3 regions of the Streptomyces sp. R11 genome follow, and region 1 is predicted to be linked to each of the others. Evidence: riboswitches for the same ligand, from Rfam matches in the RefSeq annotation. Region 1 holds a riboswitch; each other region holds the start of a gene.
The links. A riboswitch is a leader RNA that binds a small molecule or an ion and turns the genes downstream of it on or off. The one in region 1 is predicted to bind cobalamin.
Positions count from the first base shown of each region.

Region 2: linked by a shared signal. The riboswitch ahead of AB5J55_RS28230 (ribonucleoside-diphosphate reductase subunit alpha) and the one ahead of AB5J55_RS12420 (prenyltransferase/squalene oxidase repeat-containing protein) in region 1 are both predicted to bind cobalamin.
Region 3: linked by a shared signal. The riboswitch ahead of AB5J55_RS09345 (cobalamin biosynthesis protein) and the one ahead of AB5J55_RS12420 (prenyltransferase/squalene oxidase repeat-containing protein) in region 1 are both predicted to bind cobalamin.

Region 1 covers NZ_CP163432.1:2,731,438-2,734,627, forward strand. The annotation lists gene fxsT (FxSxx-COOH system tetratricopeptide repeat protein) at 1-84, shown strand, start outside; gene AB5J55_RS12415 (alpha/beta fold hydrolase) at 128-1,051, opposite strand; cobalamin riboswitch at 1,602-1,733, shown strand; gene AB5J55_RS12420 (prenyltransferase/squalene oxidase repeat-containing protein) at 1,851-3,086, shown strand; gene AB5J55_RS12425 (SCO2322 family protein) at 3,083-3,190, shown strand, end outside.
Region 2 covers NZ_CP163432.1:6,081,922-6,085,111, forward strand. The annotation lists gene AB5J55_RS28230 (ribonucleoside-diphosphate reductase subunit alpha) at 1-1,540, opposite strand, end outside; cobalamin riboswitch at 1,664-1,838, opposite strand; gene AB5J55_RS28235 (GNAT family N-acetyltransferase) at 1,857-2,363, opposite strand; gene AB5J55_RS28240 (ATP-binding protein) at 2,520-3,190, shown strand, end outside.
Region 3 covers NZ_CP163432.1:2,046,354-2,049,543, reverse strand. The annotation lists gene AB5J55_RS09350 (cobyric acid synthase) at 1-555, opposite strand, end outside; gene AB5J55_RS09345 (cobalamin biosynthesis protein) at 552-1,493, opposite strand; cobalamin riboswitch at 1,594-1,736, opposite strand; gene AB5J55_RS09340 (hypothetical protein) at 1,852-2,073, opposite strand; gene AB5J55_RS09335 (anion permease) at 2,126-3,190, opposite strand, start outside.

The DNA of each region.
Region 1 (3,190 bases):
CGGCTCGGAGCCGACCACCCTCGGGCTCTCGCCCTGCGCAAGTGGAGTCGCTCGGGCTGGGAGTTCGACCCTCACCCGATCTGATCTGCGGGGAGGGGGCGCTCCTGGACTTCAGCGAGCGCCCCCGCTACACGGCGGCCCCGAAGCGTTCGCGGGCCCGGTCACGAAGCCACGCGAGTATTTCCGGTACGGCCGGCAGCGCGGCGAAGTGCGCCGCCTCACGCTTCAGCACGGGTGTCGCTGAAGGGATGCGGGCGGCCAGCCATCGGAAGTGGCCAACGGGCGAGAACGTGTCGTGTTCGCCATGCCAGAGCATGGTCGGGACTTCGACGATCTTGCCTGGCTCGAAGCCCCAGTCCTGTCGGAACGACAGCACGTCGTCCAGCCAGCCGAATGAGGAATGCACGGCGCTGGCCTGGTAGTTGGCCAGGAGTAAGTGCCGGATGCCGCCATGTCCCACCACTAGCCTGTCGGCCGCCGGCATCTCCGGGGTTAGCCAGGTCAGCAGTGATTCAGGGTTGTCCCTGATGGCATCCGCGTTGCTGGCCAGGTTCGCCCTGAGGCGATCCAGACATGCCGCGGAGCCGTCGCTGAGTGCCTCGGAGGCGGTCTTGTAGGCGTCGATGTTGGATTGGGCCATCCCGTCATACCAGTCGAGCCCGTCGGCATCTGGCGGCGCGATGCTGACCAGCGCGGCAGCACTGGCCACCCGGTCCTGGAGCAGCGCCGCGCAGGCCAATGCATGCGGCCCGCCACCAGAACGGCCGAGCACGGAGAACGGTCCGAGATTCAGGTGGTCGGCGATGGCCTGCACATCCGCCGCAGAATGACGCACAGTGCGGCCTTTTAACCGATGCGACTCCCCGTACCCTGGCCGGTCATAGGAGATGAGCCGAATACCCAGTTTGTAGAGAACGCTGGTACGTGGACGCGGCCCGACCCTGCTGCCCGGAGTGCCATGCAGCAAGAACACCGGGTGCCCCTTCGGGTCCCCCGACGTCTCGAAGAAGAGCAGCCTCTTGCCGTCGCCGCTCTTGACACTTCCCAACACCAGGTGTGCCTCCCGTCGCCAGCGCCGCGGCCGCCCGGAGCAGGACCCAGAGAACCAGCATCCCGCCCGTCAGGGCGCCAGTCGACACACAAACCAGCCGTCATAGCGACGGACCAAGGGTTTTCCGTAAGACGCAATGCCACGGGGTGACGGTTGCGCGTCCCGTAGGGCCGCTCGCACCGACCAAACGGTAGAGGATTCGCACCCTCCGGCAGGTCATTCCAGCCACACCGATAGCCATTCGGCGCAAAATGCATGTTTGGTTTGACACTTCAGTGATCACAACGCCCCAGGGCGGCGATCACGCAGACCGAGGGCAGTACCCACATGATGGGGCCACCCGACCCGCCGCGCATCCTGACGTCGGGTGATACCGGTCCGTCCGCGAGGAAGGACCGACGCCATGGCCGGGATCATGCACACGCCCACGGCGAAGCCCGGCAAACCGGTCGACGTCCATGGGCGAAATCCAGCCGAACCGGCCGCCCTCAACCTCGCTCGACACCGAACCACCGCCGCCGCCCACAGCCCCCTCTCAGCCCCCGCCTACCCCCGGGTAGAGTGTCGCCGTCGTCATCACACCCGTACGGGGGAAAGCCGGTGCAAATCCGGCGCTGACCCGCAACCGTGAACCGGTCGTCGAAGGCCGGTGAGCCGGATCGCCGCGTACGGGACAGTGACCGGCTCACGTGCACCGGCAGCCTGCCGGAGCGCGGCACCGTCGAGGTATACGGAGCCGAGCCGCCGGGGGTTTTCCCTGTGCTGCCCGGTTCCCCTTAGGGAAGGGCACCCGCCGATCATGTACGTCCGCCGCAGCGCAGCGGCCCTGGCCGCCACCGTCGTGATCGGCGCGGCCGCGCCCGCCGTAGCCGCCGACCCGACCCCCTCCACGTCGCCGTCGCAGGCGTACCCCGCCGAGCTGTACGGCGACTCCGACCCCACGTACGACGGCGTCTGGCGCCAGTCCCTCGCGCTGCTCGCGCAGGACACCGTCGAGGTGAAGCCGGCGAAGGGTGCCGTGGACTGGCTGCTCGGGCAGCAGTGCGCGAACGGGGCTTTCGCGCCCTACCGCGCCGACACGAGCACTGACTGCGGCGCCAAGACCCTGATCGACACCAACAACACGGCCGCCGCCGTGCAGGCACTGGCCGCGCTCGGCGGGCACGACGCCGCGGCCGACAAGGCGGTGTCCTGGCTGAAGTCGGTCCAGAACAAGGACGGCGGCTGGGGCTACACCCCGGGCGGGGCCACCGACGCGAACTCGACGTCGGTCGTGGTCGGCGCGCTGGCCGCCGCGGGCGAGAAGCCGGCGGAGGTCGTGAAGGGCGGGAAGTCCCCGTACGACGCCCTGATCGAGCTCGCCCTGCCCTGCAAGGGCGCCGACGCGGGCGCCTTCGCGTTCCAGCCGGACAAGAAGGGCGGCCTGGCCGCCAACGCGGACGCGACCGCGGCGGGCGTCGTCGGCTCGCTCGGCAAGGGCCTCGTGGTCAGCCCGGGCAAGCAGTCGGACGCGTCCTGCAGCGACGCCGGCTCCGCAACCCCGGAGCGGGCCGCGGCCAACGGCGCCGTGTACCTGACGAAGGCCCTCGCCAAGGACGGCCACCTCACGTCCGCCCTCCCCGGCGCCGAGGACCAGCCCGACTACGGCAACACGGCCGACGCGGTCGTCGCCCTCGCCGCACAGAGCGGGGCGGGCGCCGCGCAGAAGCCGTTGCGCTGGCTGGAGCAGAACTCCGCGAAGTGGGCCGCGCAGAGCGGCCCGGCCGCCTACGCCCAGCTGATCTTCGCCGCCCACGCGACCGGCGCCGACCCGCGTGACTTCGGCGGCACCGACCTGGTCAAGCAGCTCAACGCGACGGGCCCGGCACCGCAGTCGGCGCCGAACGGGTCGGTGACGACGTCGGCGAAGGCCTCGGACAAGCAGGAGGACGAGGACAAGGGCTTCGGCGTGTGGTGGTTCGTCGGTGTCTGCCTGGTCGCGGGCATCGGCGTCGGCTTCCTGCTGAGCGGCCGCAACAAGGCCAAGCGATCGTGATCCGCCGCGCTCTCACCCTCCTCCTGGCCGCGCTGGTCCTCGTGACCGGCGCGGCCCAGGCCGCCCAGGCGACCGGATACCGCTACTGGTCCTTCTGGGACCGC
Region 2 (3,190 bases), 3.4 Mb from region 1:
CCCCGAGTCCGACCGGCCGCCATTTCGCGTTCGAACGGCCCGCCTGCTCGGTCGGGTAGAAGTTGATGTCGACGACCCGGTCGAGGAACGTGACGGCCGTGCGGACGGTGGCGTCGAGCCGCTCCCAGTCGATGTCGCCGGTCATCGTGTTCACGAAGGCGCCCAGGTTGACCGACCCCAGGTTGCAGACCGCCGTCTCCCCGTCGTCCGTGACCTCCAGGATCTCCGTGCAGAGGTTGGAGGAGTGGACGACATGGCCCGGCAGGGCCGTCTGGTTGGCGGTGCGGTTGGCGGCATCCTTGAAGGTCATCCAACCGTTGCCGGTCTGCGCGAGGGTGCGCATCATGCGGCCGTACAGGTCACGGGCGGGGATGGTCTTCTTCGCGAGCCCGGCCGCCTCCGCCTTGCGGTACGCGGCATCGAACTCCTCGCCCCACAGGTCGACGAGATCCGGCACGTCCGACGGTGAGAACAGCGACCACGGCTCGTCGGCGTTGACCCGGCGCATGAACTCGTCCGGGACCCAGTGCGCGAGGTTCAGGTTATGTGTACGGCGGGCGTCCTCACCGGTGTTGTCGCGCAGCTCCAGGAACTCCTCGATGTCGGAGTGCCAGGTCTCCAGGTACACCGCGGCGGCACCCTTGCGCCGGCCGCCCTGGTTCACCGCGGCGACCGAGGCGTCGAGGGTCTTCAGGAACGGGACGATGCCGTTGGAGTGGCCGTTGGTGCCGCGGATCAGCGAACCCCGGGAGCGGATACGGGAGTACGAAAGCCCGATGCCGCCGGCGTGCTTGGAGAGGCGGGCGACCTGGTGGTAGCGGTCGTAGATGGAGTCCAGCTCGTCCTTGGGGGAGTCGAGGAGGTAGCAGGACGACATCTGGGGGTGCCGGGTACCGGAGTTGAAGAGGGTGGGGGAGGAGGGGAGGTAGTCGAGGCGGCTCATGAGCCCGTAGAGCGCGGCGACTTCGTCCACCGACCGGGCGGTGTCGTCCTCGGCGAGACCCGCGGCGACGCGCAGCATGAAGTGCTGGGGCGTCTCGACGACCTTGCGGGTGATGGGGTGACGCAGGAGGTACCGGCTGTGCAGGGTGCGCAGGCCGAAGTAGCCGAAGCGGTCGTCGCCGTCCGTGTCGACCAGGGCGTCGAGGCGGGCCGCGTGCAGGCGCACGAACTCGGCGGTCCGGTCGGCGATGAGGCCCTCACGGTGCCCGGTCGCGACCGACCCGGTGAAGGACGTGACGCCCTGCGAGGCGGCCTCGGCGGCGATGGAGAGGGTCAGCAGCCGGGCGGCGAGCCTGCTGTAGGCGGGGTCCTCGGAGATCAGGCCGGCCGCCGCCTCGGTGGCCAGCTCGCGCAGCTCCGCCTCGTCCGCGAACGCGGACCGGCCGCGCAGCGCGGCGGCGGCGACCCGGCCGGGGTCGGCATCGGGGAGGTCGGCGGTCAGCTCGGTCAGGGTCCGCAGCAAGGCGGTTCCCGGAGCGTCCTCGTCCGTCGGGACGGTCGGAACGGCTGAGGCCGGGTCTGCTGGCGCGATGGTCACGTGGGGGCTCTCCCTCGCTCGGCACGGGGGCCTCGGCGAGGGCAGGGGGCAGCACACGAGCGCACACGGCGTCGCGTCCACCGGCCCATTCCACGAGGCCCGGACGTCGGGCGCACCGGCCGGGTGGCCGGGCGCGCTGTCGGCAGGTCCTCGGACTGACTCCTGCGCACGCCGATCCTGGGAACAGACATGCACAAGTACACCGTTGCGGGACAGTTCCGGATTCGCACCGGATTCCCCTGCGGCGACAGCGAGCATGAGCATACATCTTGTGCTCACCCGCCACGCCACCCCCAGATGTTGTGTCGTGCTGGTTTCAGAGCGTCAACTTGTAGGTGAGGAGAGTGATGTCGGCAAGGTGCTGGATCGGGCTCCAGTCCCGCTCGGGCATGCGGACGAAGCCCAGTCGTTCGTAGATCCGGTGGGCGCCGTGCATGGTGCGCTGGGTCGACAGGACGATGCGTACGCAGCCCTCCGTGGCGCGGGCGAGGTCGCCACAGGCGCGCACGAGCGCCTCGCCGACGCCGCTCCCGCGGGCCGTGTGGTCAACGGCGAGCATCCGGATCTCGGCCTCTCCCGGGCGGGCTATGTCGGCCATGGGGCCACCGGCCGGGACGAAGGTCACCCCGCCCAGCAGCAAGCCGTTCTCGACAGCCACCAGTACCTCGGCGGCGGCCGCGCGCTTGGCCACGTCCTTGAGTTCACCGAGGTATTCGTCACTCTCCCCGAAGTCGAGGAGGCCGTCCTGGAGGTAGGCCTGGGCGGTGATCTCGCCGAGGGCCGCGTACTCGTGGGGTTTCGCTTGCCGGATCAGGATGTCCATGCGGCCGAGTCTGCCGGGCCGACCCCTGGGGGCGGCTGGGGATTTTCGCCGAGGGCCGCCGGGTTGCGGGGAGTTCCGGGAGTGCTTCCATGGAGATAGGTGTCGGCGCCCCGCGGTCGCTCCGTTTCGAGAGTCCTTCTCGGAAGGAGACGAACGATGACGAGGGTCGTCCGTCGCCCGCCCGGCAAGAAGCGACCGCGCAACGCGCCGATGGCGACGCTGGCTCCGAGACGGGCGGGCACCTGGGTCTGGCAGGGGTTCGTGGCCCATTGGCACCGGCTGACGATCCGCCTTGAGGCTCGCGGCGGCACCACCCGCCCCAGGAAGTGGCGCCGGTGGTTCACCTACACCAACGTCACCCGGGCCATCTGGACGGTGGCCGCTCTCGCCTTGCTCGCGTGGGTGGTGGAGGGCCTGTACATCCTGATCTCGAGCAACACGACCAGCTTCGAGAAGTGGCGGCAGGGCAATCATGGATTCGAGACCGTCCTGCGCTTCCTCGGCCCGGTGCTCGCCGCGTCGCTCGCCGCCACCCTCTTTCTGTTCTGGTGGTACCGGTGGACCAAGCGGCGCTATCTCGCCAAGGCACGGGACGACCCCCACCGACTGGTGCTCACCGCCGGCCCGGACGCCACCGAGATCGTGGGCAGGGAGGAGATCGCCCAGGTCATCGCCGAACGGCTGCGCGAGCGCGACACGCGCCGTCCGTATCTGCTGGTCGGCGGTGTCGGCGTGGGCAAGACGGCCGTCCTGGTACGGCTCACCGAGCTGCTGGCGGAGCAGAACGCCGTACCGGTGCCGATCCGGCTGCGGGACGCGAACGGCGG
Region 3 (3,190 bases), 690 kb from region 1:
CGAGAGGAGCGCGACCGTCCCGAAGAAGGAGGCGAACACGCCCCCGCGGTCGATGTCACCCACCACCAGCACGGGCAGCCCGGCGTTGCGGGCGATCCCCATGTTGACGATGTCGGTCCGCCGCAGATTGATCTCGGCCGGAGAGCCGGCTCCCTCACAGATCACCGCGTCATACGTGCCCCGCAACTCGGCGAGACAGTCGAGCACGGTCCCGAGCAACTGCTGCTGCCGCCCGCCGTGATAGCCGCGTGCGCTCAGCTCACCCACCGGCTTGCCCAGCAGCACGACCTGACTGCTCTGTTCCCCACCGGGCTTGAGCAGCACGGGATTCATCAGCGCGGTCGGCTCGACCCGGCACGCCTGTGCCTGCATCGCCTGCGCCCGCCCGATCTCGGCACCCTCACGCGTGACGAACGAGTTGAGGGACATGTTCTGCGCCTTGAACGGCGCGACCTTCACTCCTTGCCGTACCAGCCACCGGCAGATCCCGGCGGTGACGACGCTCTTGCCGGCGTCGGATGTGGTGCCGGCGACGAGGAGACCACCGCCCGTCATGAGGTACGCCCCTTCACGATGCGGCGCGCGGCGACACAGACGCCGAGCGCCAGCCAACCGACGCGCTTCGACAGCCGTACGGCCCGTTCGATGTCCTGCGTGCCGACGGCCCGCCCGTCCCCGTTCAGCACGGGCCGGTGCTCGACCCGTCCGCCGTACGACAGCGTCCCGCCCAGCCGCACCCCGAGCGCCCCCGCGAACGAGGCCTCCACGGGCCCGGCGTTGGGGCTCGGGTGCTTGCCCGCGTCGGCGCGCCAGGCTCGTACCGCCCCACGGGGGTCACCTCCGGCGACGGCTGCGAGCACGGCGGTCAGCCGCGACCCCGGCCACCCCGCCACGTCGTCGAGCCTCGCCGAAGCCCAGCCGTATCGCCGGTACTTGGGCGACTTGTGCCCCACCATGGCGTCGAGCGTGTTCACGGCCCGGAACCCGACCAGCCCGGGAACGCCTGCCGCGGCGCCCCACACCAGCGCCCCCACGACCGCGTCGGAGGTGTTCTCGGCAACGGACTCCACGACCGCCCGCGCGATCCCGTCCGCGTCCAGCGCCTGCGGATCCCGCCCGCACAGATGCGGCAGCCGGGCACGAGCCGCCTCGACGTCCCCCGCTTCCAGCGCCTGCCCGATGACCCGGGCCTCCCGGGCGAGCGAAGTCCCCCCGACGACCGCCCAGGTGGCGGCACCGGTCAGCGCGACGGAGGTGGCGGGGGACGTGCGTACGAGACGAGCTGCCGCGGCACCGAGCGCCACGGCGCCACCGGCGCACACGGCGGTGTGCACCGCACCCCACGCGCGGTGGTCGCGCCACAACACCCGTTCCACGGCGGCGGCGGTCCGCCCGAACACGGCGACCGGATGCCCCCGGCGAGGATCGCCGAGCAGCAGATCACCGAGAAGTCCGGCGGCGGCGCCGTACGCGAAGACGCGATCGGCACGCATCGGGGTCAGCCGATCGTCGAGTCAGACGAGGGTCCGGTTCTGCATGTCGATCGGCAAGCGAGCATCGCGTTATGTCCTCACTCAGGGTGTCCGCGCCCTGGTTCGACGAGACCGGCGGTGAGAGTTCCTGGCTCCCGGGGGTGTCTACCCCGGTGACAGTGGCGGGACCGCGCCGGATTCACACCGGCTTCCTCTCCTACCGCCGCACATGGCTCCGGCAGTCCACCACGGGGTTGGAACGGCCGTCAACTTGCCGTTGACCTGCGAAGGGAGAGTGTGCGAAGGCCCACACAGCAGTGAGGTGCGGGACGGTGATCCGTCCCGCACCTCGGGTGTTTCAGGTGATGCGCGTCGTGCGTCAGGCGACGATCAGATAGATGCCGTACGCCACTGCCGCCGCGCATGCCGCGAAGCACGCGTACGCTCCCGTGACCGCGAGAGAGGCCGAGTCGCCCTGCGCCACGGCTCGTTCGCGCCGGGACAGGCCCGCGATGCCGAGGGTGAACAGGCCCACCAGGGCCACGGTGACCACGAGGCTGACGCCGAAGACGGAGCCGAGTGCCGCCCAGTCGATCTTCATGCTTCTGCTTTCTTGAGTGAGTGCGGGGGAGTGACTGGAGTGACCGGGTGCGTCAGACGGAGGCCTTCGAAGGCTCCGGCTCCGAGGACTGGGCCGGGATGGTGGCCGTGAGGTCCTCGCTCGCCGTGCCCGCGGGCGGCGGGGTCACGGCGGCCATGGCCGTGGTCACCACGCCGGCCGGCTCGTCGGACTCGTTGACGTTGGTGTGGTCGATGACCTCGCGGCGGGAGATCTTCCAGATCGCGGCGCTGGAGACCACCAGGAAGACCGCGACCACGGCCGTGCCCCAGGCGCCGAAGCCCGTCACGTACTCCGCGATCGCGCCGACCAGTGCGGCGGCCGGGAGGGTCAGGCCCCAGGCGACGAACATGCGGGTCGCCGTCGACCAGCGGACCACGCCGCCCTTGCGGCCGAGGCCCGCGCCCATCACCGCGCCGGAGACGGAGTGCGTGGTGGACAGGGAGAAGCCGAGGTGGGAGGAGGCCAGGATGACGGTGGCCGCGCTGGTCTGGGCGGCGAAGCCCTGCTGCGGCTGAAGGTCGGTCAGGCCCTTGCCCATGGTGCGGATGATGCGCCAGCCGCCGAGGTAGGTGCCGAGCGCGATGGCCAGGCCCGCGGAGAGGATGACCCACATGGGCGGGTCGGAGTCGGGCGCGAGGGTGCCGCCGGCGACCAGGGCGAGGGTGATGATGCCCATGGTCTTCTGCGCGTCGTTGGTGCCGTGGGCCAGGGAGACCAGGCCGGCCGAGGCGATCTGGCCGGCGCGGTAGCCCTTCTTGGCGGACTCGCCGTCGGCCTTCTTGCCGAGCGAGTAGGTCAGGCGTGTGGCCAGCAGCGCGGCGATGCCCGCGACCAGCGGGGCGGCGATCGCCGGGATCAGCACCTTGGTGACGAGCGCGTCGCCGTGGACCGCGCCGACGCCGGCCGAGGCGATGGTGGCGCCGATCAGACCGCCCATCAGGGCGTGCGAGGAGCTGGAGGGCAGGCCCACCAGCCAGGTCAGGAGATTCCAGAGGATCGCGCCGACCAACGCGGCGAAGATGACCTCGGGACGGATGCCGGTCTCGTCGACGAGACCTTTGGAGATCGTGTTGGCGACCTCCACGGAGAGGAAGGC